Regions from separate parts of the Hominiventricola aquisgranensis genome, predicted to be linked through region 1. Evidence: riboswitches for the same ligand, from Rfam matches in the RefSeq annotation. Region 1 holds a riboswitch; the other holds the start of a gene.
The links. A riboswitch is a leader RNA that binds a small molecule or an ion and turns the genes downstream of it on or off. The one in region 1 is predicted to bind thiamine pyrophosphate.
Positions count from the first base shown of each region.

Region 2: linked by a shared signal. The riboswitch ahead of thiD (bifunctional hydroxymethylpyrimidine kinase/phosphomethylpyrimidine kinase) and the one ahead of thiW (energy coupling factor transporter S component ThiW) in region 1 are both predicted to bind thiamine pyrophosphate.

Region 1 covers NZ_JBBMFC010000003.1:62,554-68,253, forward strand. The annotation lists gene WMO62_RS02230 (nucleotidyltransferase family protein) at 12-935, shown strand; gene bsh (choloylglycine hydrolase) at 939-1,913, shown strand; gene WMO62_RS02240 (hypothetical protein) at 2,010-2,810, shown strand; gene WMO62_RS02245 (hypothetical protein) at 2,843-3,751, shown strand; TPP riboswitch at 3,797-3,902, shown strand; gene thiW (energy coupling factor transporter S component ThiW) at 3,979-4,476, shown strand; gene thiM (hydroxyethylthiazole kinase) at 4,488-5,312, shown strand; gene thiE (thiamine phosphate synthase) at 5,299-5,700, shown strand, end outside.
Region 2 covers NZ_JBBMFC010000006.1:108,148-113,847, forward strand. The annotation lists gene WMO62_RS04950 (RNA polymerase sigma factor) at 1-365, shown strand, start outside; gene WMO62_RS04955 (hypothetical protein) at 381-1,814, shown strand; gene WMO62_RS04960 (site-2 protease family protein) at 1,819-2,499, opposite strand; TPP riboswitch at 2,723-2,837, shown strand; gene thiD (bifunctional hydroxymethylpyrimidine kinase/phosphomethylpyrimidine kinase) at 2,958-3,767, shown strand; gene tenA (thiaminase II) at 3,764-4,426, shown strand; gene WMO62_RS04975 (ABC transporter ATP-binding protein) at 4,430-5,182, shown strand; gene WMO62_RS04980 (ABC transporter permease) at 5,179-5,700, shown strand, end outside.

The DNA.
Region 1 (5,700 bases):
AGGACGAAACGATGACAAAACCAACTTTGGTAATTATGGCAGCTGGAATGGGAAGCCGCTACGGTGGATTAAAACAGATTGATCCCATTGATCCACAGGGACATATTATTATGGATTATTCCATCTATGATGCAGTACAGGCCGGATTTGGAAAAGTAATATTTATCATTAAAAAAGAAAACGAAGCAGATTTTCGCGAGAGCATCGGCAATCGCATGGAGAAACGTATTCCGGTGGAGTATGTATTTCAGGATCTTCACAACATTCCGGAAGGTTATGAAGTGCCGGAAGGACGTGTAAAACCATGGGGAACCGGCCATGCCGTATTGTCCTGTCTGCCGGTGGTGGATGGACCGTTTGCTGTGATCAATGCAGATGATTATTATGGACAGGAGGCATTCCGTCTGATCCATGATTTTCTGGTAAATACCAAAGATGGAGAGAAATATCAGTATGCCATGGTAGGTTATCTTTTGAAAAATACACTGACCGAGAATGGTCACGTGGCCCGTGGTGTCTGCGAGACAGATGAGAATCACAAGCTCACTGCAATCACAGAGAGAACCAGAATTGAGCGTCGTGCAGAAGGACCGGCTTATACAGAGGATGATGGTGCTACCTGGCACAGCCTTCCGGAAGACGCACCGGTATCCATGAATCTGTGGGGATTCTCTGCAAGTATTTTAAAAGAACTGAAAGAGCGTTTCCCAGTATTTCTCGATGAGAATCTAAAGAAAAATCCGCTGAAATGCGAATATTTCCTTCCATTTGTGGTAGATGAACTGATCCGAGAAGGAAAGGCAGAAGTAACTGTATTGAAATCCCATGACCGCTGGCACGGAGTTACCTATAAGGAAGATAAACCGGTCGTTATGAAAGCAATGCAGGATCTGAAAGATGCAGGAAAATATCCGCAGAATTTGTGGGAGGAGTAGAATATGTGTACAGCAGCAACTTATCAGACAAAAGATTTTTATATGGGACGTACATTGGATTATGAATTCTCTTATGGAGAACAGATAGCGATCATTCCACGTAATTATCCGATCAAGTTTCATTATGCAGGTACTATGGAGCATCATTATGCCTGCATTGGTATGGCACATGTAGCAAATGGATATCCATTGTATTATGATGCAGCAAATGAAAAAGGACTTGGTATGGCAGGCCTCAATTTTGTCGGTAATGCTGCATATGCTGACGTAGATAATGAAAAAGAAAATGTAGCACAGTATGAGTTTATTCCCTGGATACTGACACAATGTGCAACTGTGGAAGATGCAAAGAAAAAACTGAAGGAAATGAATCTGACAGGGATTCCGTTCAGTGCACAGCTGCCGACGGCACAGCTTCACTGGATCATTGCAGATAAAGATGGCTGCATTGTGGTAGAGTCCATGGCAGACGGGCTTCATGTATATGATAACCCGGCAGGGGTTCTGACAAATAATCCGCCATTTCCGCAGCAGATGTTTTTGATGAATCAATATATGAATTTATCACCGAAGCAGCCGGAAAATCTGTTTTCTGATAAACTTCCGCTTACCACTTACAGCAGAGGAATGGGTGCGCTGGGACTGCCTGGAGATCTGTCATCCACTTCCCGTTTTGCCAGAGTGGCATTTACCAGACTTAATTCCCGGTCTGAAGATACAGAAAAAGCAAGTGTCAGCCAGTTTTTTCATATCTTAGGGTCTGTAGACCAGCAGAGAGGATGCTGTGAGGTGGCAGAAGGTAAGTATGAGATCACCATCTATACTTCCTGCTGTAATACAACCAAAGGTATCTATTATTATACAACTTATGAGAATCCGCAGATCACAGCTGTGAATATGCATGCAACAGATCTTAACGGAACAGAAGTTGTCAGCTATCCGATGTTACAGGATACAGAGATCCGCTATCAGAATTAAGAAAAACTTTAACTTTCTTTCCTGCGGATTGTGGTAAAATATCCATATTCAAGGATAAAAGCGGAGATGTAAAGCATATCCGCAGGAGGAAGTAAGATGAAAAAGAAAGTAATTATGCTTAGTATGCTGGCAATCACAGCAGCGATGCTGACAGCGTGCTCAGACAAAAATGATGCAGCAGATGTGCCGGAAGTTTCACAGGCAGAAAAAAGTATAGAAAATACGGATACAGATTCATCTGCAGAAGCAGCGGAGGAATCCACAGAGAATGTCGAAAAAGATTCGGAGGTCAAGGGTTCAGACTATGTGATGCCCGAAGAGTACCAGAATGTTCTGGATAAATACAAGACGATGATTACAGAAAAATGGGATGTGAGTAAAGCATTTGATGAAGGAATGTCTTCTATGGTGTCAGAGTTTTGTAATATGGATGCACAGGATCAGATCGGTTATACTCTGTATGATCTGGATGCAGATGGACAGCCGGAGCTGTTGATTGGTGAAATGGATACAGAATTACCGGCAAACAGGATTATTTTTGATGCGTATACTTTGAAGGATGGAAATGCTGTTCAGATATTTGAAAGTGAATCCAGAAACCGTTATTATCTTGTGGAAGATGAAGCAGGAGCGATCCTGATCGCAAATGAGGGATACAATGGTGCGGCGAGCTCCGGATGGTTATATTACACAGTGTCAGGGGATCGGCTTACAGTTCAGCAGGCAATCATGTATGATGCAGCAGCAGATGAAGAAAATCCATGGTTTATGGCATATGATGATGACTGGGATACTTCTAATGATGAGCCAGTGGATGAAGATATGGCACAGTCTGTAATCAATTCTTATACGGACAATTATGCAAAGCTTGATTGGACAATACTTGTACAGGAATAACATATAATATGAACAAAGAAGGATAGATGACAATGAAGAAGAAATATTTAGCTGTATTTATGATGGCAACAGCATTGACATTAACGGCATGTGGAGCAAAAGATACAGCAGAAGATTCTCAGCAGGCAGAAGAACAGGTGACAGATACTGCAGATGAAACCACAGCAGAGGCTTCACAGGATACAGAAGATACAGAGAATGGTGAAACTGCAGAGAACAATGAGAATATGATCACGGAGCTGACGGCTAATACTGCAGCGGAAATCTCAGGCAAAGAATTTACGTTGAAGACGGAACGGGCATATTCGGATGACGATGAGATTATTGCAGTTACAGCTGTGTATGGAGATCAGGAACTGAAACTGGATGAAAGTCTCTATGTGAATGGGGTCTATGAGGTATCTCTGGATGGTCAGGAATATGTGATGACAGAGACCACTACCTTTGATGACTATGGAATGATTTATCTTGTGAAGCTGGATGAGAGTGGAGTGACACTGGTATCCACACAGGACGGACATCTGCGTGAGGTTCCAGCAGATCCGACCGAAGGATTTGAAATTGAATCCAAGGTAGATGTGCTTGGAACCTATGGTGGAATAAGAACCTATTTCATACAGGATGACAAACTGACTGCCAATGATACTATCTATGAATTTGCAGGAGATCCATCAGGAGAGCTTCCGAAGCTGACAGTCAAGGGATCGATCCGATGCAGACTGGAAGGCGGCAATACGACTCTGGAAGCAGGTGATGTGATCATTCCGCAGGCATATTCACCGGATGATGGTACTTTCTATTTTGAACTGCCGGATGGAACTGCAGGAAATCTTCTAGTTGATTTGTCTCCCGATGGATCAGAAGGTCAGATGACGTATTCCGGTACTATCGGTGGCGTGGATGAGAATGAGTTGTTCGAAAACCTTCCTTATGCGGGCTAAAAAACACTTGCAATAGAAGAAATGCAGCGTTACAATAGGTAGGACAATTGAAGGCAGGGGAGCTTGTATGACAGGCTGAGAGGAAGGTAGACCTTCGACCCTTTAACCTGATGCGGATAATGCCGACGTAGGAAGTGGATATGATTTTTTGAGGCACCGCATTGAGTGGTGCCTCTTTTGGGCAAAGAATACAGTATTTTCTCTGTACAACAAAGGAGTGTAGGAACATGAAAAAAATTACAACGAAAAAAATGGCATTAACTGCTATGCTTGCGTGCCTTGCATTTGTGCTGAACACATTTGTATATTTTCCGGCTATGGCACCTTTTCAGCATTTTGTTGATGTGCTGGCAGCTGTTCTGGTAGGTCCCTGGTATGGATTTGCGGCATCCTTGCTTTGTGGAATCATGCGGATGATGTCCGGCAGAACCATTCAGGCGGTAACCGGGGCAATCTTTGGACCTGTTCTTGGTGGATTGATTTATCGGAAAACAAAAAATATCTATCTGGTATTTGTTGGTGAAGTGTTTGGAACCGGAGTGATCGGTGCCTGTGCTTCTTATCCGCTGATGAAGATGTTCTATGGACTGGATGCTCAGTCTCCGTTTTACTATATTCCGTTCTATACACCGTCAGCTATTGTGGGAGCAGCCATGGGTGTGGTTGTAGTTCTGATCCTGAAGAAGACAGGGGTGCTGAACCGCATGCAGAATGAACTTTCATAGGAGGAAGACAAATGACCAAATTTGCAGAGGTACTGCGTAAGGTTCATGAAATGGAACCGCGTGTGCAGTGCATCACTAACTTTGTGACAGTCAATGACTGCGCAAATATCATCCTGGCGGCGGGCGGAACTCCGTCCATGGCAGATCATATTGATGAAGTGGCAGAAGCATTGTCCTGCGTACAGGCGCTGGTATGTAACATGGGAGCCATCGCATTGACGGATTCTATGATCGTCGGTGGAAAAGAGGCAAACCGACGGAAGATTCCGGTGGTGCTGGATCCGGTAGCAGTAGGTGGCACACAGCTTCGTAGAGATGCAGCAAAGAGGCTGTTGGAGGAAGTTCATTTTACTGCGATCCGGGGAAATGCATCAGAGATCCGCTACTTGGCCGGTCAGCAGACCACAGGTGCTGGCGTAGATGTAAGTGATCTGGATGCCATCACAGAAGAAAATCTTCCAGAAGCTCAGGAGATGATCAAGAATCTTGCAAAAAGTCTTGGAACAGTGATCGCAGTTTCCGGAGTGATCGACCTGGTATCCGACGGGGAACGAACCATGGTTTTGAGAAATGGATGCGCGACCATGTCACGGATCACAGGAAGTGGGTGTATGCTGACTTCCATGATCGGTGCATTTGTGGGAGCGGCTGCAGAGGATCCATTTACAGCAACCTGTGCGGCTATGGCGGCTATGGGAATTGCCGGAGAGATCGCGGAGAAAAAGAGAATAAAAAATGGCACGGGAAATGCTACTTTCCGTACAGATTTGATCGATGCGGTCTTTAATCTGACGGAAGAGGAACTTACGAAAGGGGCACGTTATGAAATTTTCTAAAGAAGAGATACAGAATTCCATGTTGCTGTATGCAGTCACTGACCGTATGTGGCTGAAGGATGGAGAAGGACTGACAGATGTATGCAGAAAAGTACTGGAGAATGGTGCGACGTTTCTGCAGATCCGTGAAAAAGATCTGGATGAAAATACCTTCGAACAGGAGGCAGAGGCACTGAAAGAGCTGTGTGCCTCTTACAGAGTACCTTATGTAGTCAATGACAGTGTAGAGATCGCCATGGACATTGATGCAGATGGTGTTCATGTAGGACAATCTGATATCAAAGGACGCGACATCCGTGCGATGATCGGACCGGATAAGATTCTGGGAATCTCCGCAGGAACAGTAGAAGAAGCACAGGCAGCAGAAAAAGCCGGTGCAGACTATATT
Region 2 (5,700 bases), on a different contig from region 1:
AGGAGACCATCGCAAAAGCATTTGACAAGATTAGAACGTTAAAACAGGACACGTATGCAAAGACCTGGCTAATCCGTATTCTGATCAATGAATGCTATGGAATCATGCGTAAGGAAAAGAAAATCATATCACTGGAGACCTGTGAACGGGAAGAGCCGTGGATGGAGAGACAGGATTATTCAGATCTTTATGGGGCGTTGATGAGGCTTACAGAGGAAGCAAGACTGGCGGTGACTCTGTATTATATGGAAGGATACAGCATTCGGGAGATTGCCAGAATGACAAGAGTGACAGAAAGTGCGGTGAAGAACCGGCTTGCCAGAGCGAGGACAAAGCTGAAGGAAGAATTATCCAAAGAAGGTTAAAAGGGAGGATGAACGATGAAGCTGGAAAATATGAATCAGGAATTTCCGAAGATGCCGGATGCTATGCGGAAGATGATAGAGCAGGAAGTAGAACAGCAGTTACAGAAAAAAACAGGAAAATTCATAGGCCGCCGAGTGATGATCGCTGTGCTGGCAGCAACTCTGGCACTGGGAACCACCGCATTTGCAGGTGTTTTATATCGGATGAAGAGTAAGCAGGTGGGAACCTATGCAGTGAAGACAACGCAGGAAAAAGAAGCAGGAACAGAAAATGAAACTATGCAGCCGACAGGAGAAAACCATTATGTGAGGCTGACTGCCAAGTGGCTGCCGGACGGAATGGTGCAGACAGAGGAAGGAAAATATAGTTTTGAAGATACTTATGCGCAGGGTGGCGTGAGCATGCTCTGTTACTATATGGATACGGGAGACTCCGCTTTTGAAATGCTGACACAACAGGTGGTAGAGAGTGAAACATTGAATATCAATGGCAGAGAAGGTATATACCTGGGACAGCAGGCACTGGGAGATGGACTTGCATTTAACCAGCAGCTCTATGTGGCGTACCCGGAGCTTCATCTGGTGCTGGAGATGACAGCGGCATCAGATGTGTCAAAAGAGGATGCTATCCAGATCGCGGAGCATGTGACATTGACACCCGTGGAACAGTCCGACGATAAAGATGTGATGATGTGCTATAACTGGAGCAGTTATCTGACTGCGGATGAAGGACAGGAGATGATAGATGAATCGAACCTTCCTGTCACATCGGTATCCATGGAGAGCCTGGAAAAAGCACATCCAATGGGAGACGTACTGGATATATCAGAAAACGATCTGGAAAAGCATCCAGGACTGACTGCAAAGGTAACAGATGTCCAGATCGGGGATAATCGATCCATGTTGTCAGATTCCATGCTGGGAGAGGATGATAAGCAGGCTTTTGCATCAGATGGAACGCTGCTTCCCGTCATACTTACTTATGTGAAAGAAGGAGATGGAGTCAATACGCTGGATCAGGTGATCCGGACGGAAGAAGAGCCGCAGAAGCTGGTCTGCGTGACCGTGGATTATACCAATACTGGTACAGAAACATGGAAAGACATTATGTTCAATGGAACGATCAACATTCTGGAACCGGCTGGAACTGTGGCAAAGATCTGGAGAGCGGATACCCAGACCCCTTCAGAGAATGACGCATGGACCTATGTGGCTGTGGACAATCATTCCTTTAATACGGAGGTAGGATTGTACGATGTGAAAGGTGGAGAACGTTCAAATAACTATATTGATTCTCTTGCACCTGGAGAGACAGTGACCGTACACTGGGCATTTGCCGTACCGGAAGAAAAGCTTGGAGAAATGTATTTTGACTTAGGAAATACCTGCAATCTGACATCTGACCTTACGGATGGATATGTGACAGACATCAGACAGCAGGAACAATAAAATCTTACAGAACACCACTCATCGCATTTCCGGTGTGTACCAGCAGGGACAGCAGATTGAAAATAGCTGTCTGCATGCCGGAGAGGACAGCGTTGTCAATGACGGTCAGCGGACGGCTTAAGACGCCGGATATCAGGAGCAGGATCAGTACGATGCTCCAATAGGGACGGTAGCGATTATAGATTTCCGCTGCTTTGTCTGACAGCTCACCCAGCACATGGGATCCATCCAGCGGTGGGATGGGAATCAGGTTAAAAACGCCAAGACCTACGTTCAGTACAGCAGAATACCAGAACAGAACGGCTAAAGTCTGGAAGAAGACAGTGTTTGGAGCATAGAGCAGTAGCAGACCCTCCAGCAAAATGGAGATACATGCCAGCAGCATATTTGCAATGGGACCGGCAAGAGAGACCAGGATCAGGCCTTTCTTCCGGTCCTTATAGTAATAAGGGTTGATCGGAACCGGATTGGCCCAGCCCATGTGAAAGACAAGCAGGCAGAGTGTTCCCATAGGATCCAGATGTTTTAATGGATTCAAGGTCAGACGACCGGACATTCTGGGGGTAGGATCGCCCAGCTTATCGGAGACCCAGCCGTGGGCACATTCATGGACGATGATGGCTAACAGCATGACAGGTGTCACATAGAGAATGGATCGCAACTGCGAAATATAATAGCTTAACATGATTATTTCCTCATTTCTGGTAGAATATAATTATTTTACCCTGTAATTGTCTAAAGATAAAGCATGAATATGGACAGAATATAAACTGGGGTTACAAAACACATGAATGGCGCGTGTGAATGGCATGTGTGAACGGTATGCATGGTAAAACATCCTACCAATTGCCCGTAACTACTTGACAACATCTGTCGTTTGGGAGTATAGTCTGTAGTGTAAAGTGAATAACGAAGTACCGGGGAGTCTGTGTGAAGCAGACTGAGAGCTGGCTGAGAATACCGCCAGGACCCGTATACCTGATTTGGATCATGCCAACGTAGGGAGCGACTGTGAGATAAGTAATAGAATGGGAGTGCCTGCGGGGACTTCCATTTTTGTGTTGTAAAGCTTTACGGCGGTACATTGGGGGCACCACCTTGTATCGCGGAACAAAAGTTATTGATGTTGAAAGGAGAACAACAATGAAGACAGCATTAACGATCGCTGGAAGTGATTCCAGCGGAGGCGCCGGAATCCAGGCTGATATGAAGACGATGATTGCCAATGGAGTATATGCCATGAGTGCGATCACAGCATTGACAGCCCAGAATACCACCGGCGTTCAGGGAATTTTCGAGGTGACACCAGAGTTCCTCGAGCAGGAGATCGACAGCATTTTTACGGATATTCGTCCGGATGCAGTGAAGATCGGAATGGTTTCTTCCACAGGATTAATTGAATCTATTGCGAAGAAGCTCACAGAGTACAAAGCAGAAAATATTGTAGTGGACCCGGTGATGGTGGCAACCAGCGGATCAAGACTGATCAGTGAGGATGCCATTGGAGCATTGAAAGAAAAGCTTCTTCCCATGGCAACCGTACTGACACCAAACATTCCGGAGACAGAGGTTCTGTCCGGTATGGAAGTGAAGACGGCGGAGGATATGGTAGAAGCTGCAAAATATATCAGTGAGACCTATCACTGTGCAGTTCTGTGCAAAGGTGGACATCAGCTGAATGATGCCAACGATCTTCTGTACAGAGACGGTGGATACAAGTGGTTCAATGGAAAAAGGATCGATAATCCGAACACTCATGGAACCGGTTGTACCCTTTCCAGTGCCATTGCCTCCAACCTGGCAAAAGGCTATGATCTGGACACAGCCGTAGAGCGTGCAAAAGCATATATTTCCGGCGCACTGGCAGCGATGCTTGACCTTGGACATGGTTCTGGACCTATGGATCATGGATTTGATTTCCGTGGAAAAGGCTTTGCGGAGGAGAAGGCATGACGACTACGGAGAGACTGCTGAATGTATCTAAAGAGATCTGGGAGGCTTACCATGAGCATCCATTTGTAAAAGGAATTGCAGACGGCAGCCTTGACAAAGAAAAATTCAAATATTATATGATACAGGATTATCTGTATCTGATCGATTATACGAAGGTATTTGCCCTGGGAGCAGCCAAGGAAAAAGACTTATCTGCCATGAAGCTGTTTGCAGGTTATACCCATGCGATCCTGGATGGAGAGATGGATATCCACAGAGCTTATATGGCGCGTCTTGGCATCACACCAGAAGAAGCAGAGACGGCAAATGTGGCACTTGATAATCTTTCCTATACTTCTTATATGCTCAGGGTAGCTTACGAGGAAGGTCAGGCAGAGGTGGCTGCAGCCATTCTTTCCTGCGCAGTGAGCTATGAAGTGATCGCAAAGAAGATCGTGGAAAAACATCCGGAAGCTTTGAATCATCCTTTTTATGGTGAATGGGTCAGTGGCTATGTGGCAGATGCTTATCATGAAGAGAATCAGGTGCTGATCGATCTGATGGATCGACTGTCTGATGGATATTCTGAGAAGCAGCTTCAGCATCTGGAAGAGATATTTATGGCTTGTTCCCGTTATGAGATGGCATTCTGGGATATGGCCTGGGAAATGAGGCGTTAGATCATGCTGACATTTGATAACGTGCGGTTTCAGTATGATTCCGAGGATTTTTCCATCATCGATCATCTGTCATTTACGGTAGATGCTGGGGAGTTTGTGTGCGTGATCGGACCTTCCGGATGTGGAAAAAGTACGATCTTCCGACTGGTGAACAAGCTTCTGACACCGGCAGAGGGAACGGTACTGGTGAATGGAACTTCCATTGAAAAGCAGAAGAATTACTGTGGTTATATGCCGCAGCAGGATCTGTTGTTTCCGTGGAGAACAGTAAAAGAAAATCTGATGCTTCCTATGGAGATCCAGGGAGGAATCAGTAAAGTGGAGATGGAGCAGCGGGCAGATCAGGCACTGGAATCGGTTGGATTAAAAGACTGGGGAAAGAAATCCCCCAAAGAATTATCCGGTGGAATGCGACAGCGGGCAGCATTTGCAAGAACGGTGCTGACCGGATCAGATCTGTTGCTTCTGGATGAGCCCTTTTCCGCCCTTGATTATCTGACTCGTCTTTCTATGCGGGAGTGGCTGCTGGAACAGTGGGAACGAGAAAAAAAGACAGTATTATTTATTACTCATGATGTGGAAGAGGCAGTTTTCCTGTCAAGCAGGATTCTGGTCGTAGAAAATATGCCGATCACACATCTGAAATCCATCGAAGTTCCGGCAGAGTATCCGCGCACCCGTGAGGAATTGATGCGTCCAGAGATCGTGAAGCTGAAAGAAGACCTGATCGACATGCTCAGGAGGGAGACCGTATGAGAGATAAGAAAAAGGCAGGAAATGCCAATCTTCCGGCACTGATCCTTCTGGCAGCACTTATAATGTTCTGGCAGATGGCAGCTATGGGAATCAATGCGGCATACATCCTGCCGTCACCCACGCAGATTCTGGTGCGATTATGGGAGCTGAGAGGACCGCTTTTCACCGCACATCTTCCGGCAACCATGTCGGTGGTAGCGATCGGACTTTTGATTTCCGTTGTGCTTGGACTTGGACTGGCGATCCTGATGGATGTAAGTGAAGTAGCTGAAAAAGCATTGTATCCACTGATCATCGCATCGCAGACGATTCCGACTACAGCACTGGCGCCATTGTTCGTGCTCTGGTTCGGGTATTCCATCTGGAGCAAAGTACTGGTAACCGTATTGATTACATTTTTTCCGATTACGATCACTGTGTTTGATGGGTTCAAATCAGTGAAAACAGAGATGGAAGAGCTGCTGTTCACGTTTGGAGCAGACAGACGCCAGATCTTTTTTAAATTAAAGATTCCGGCA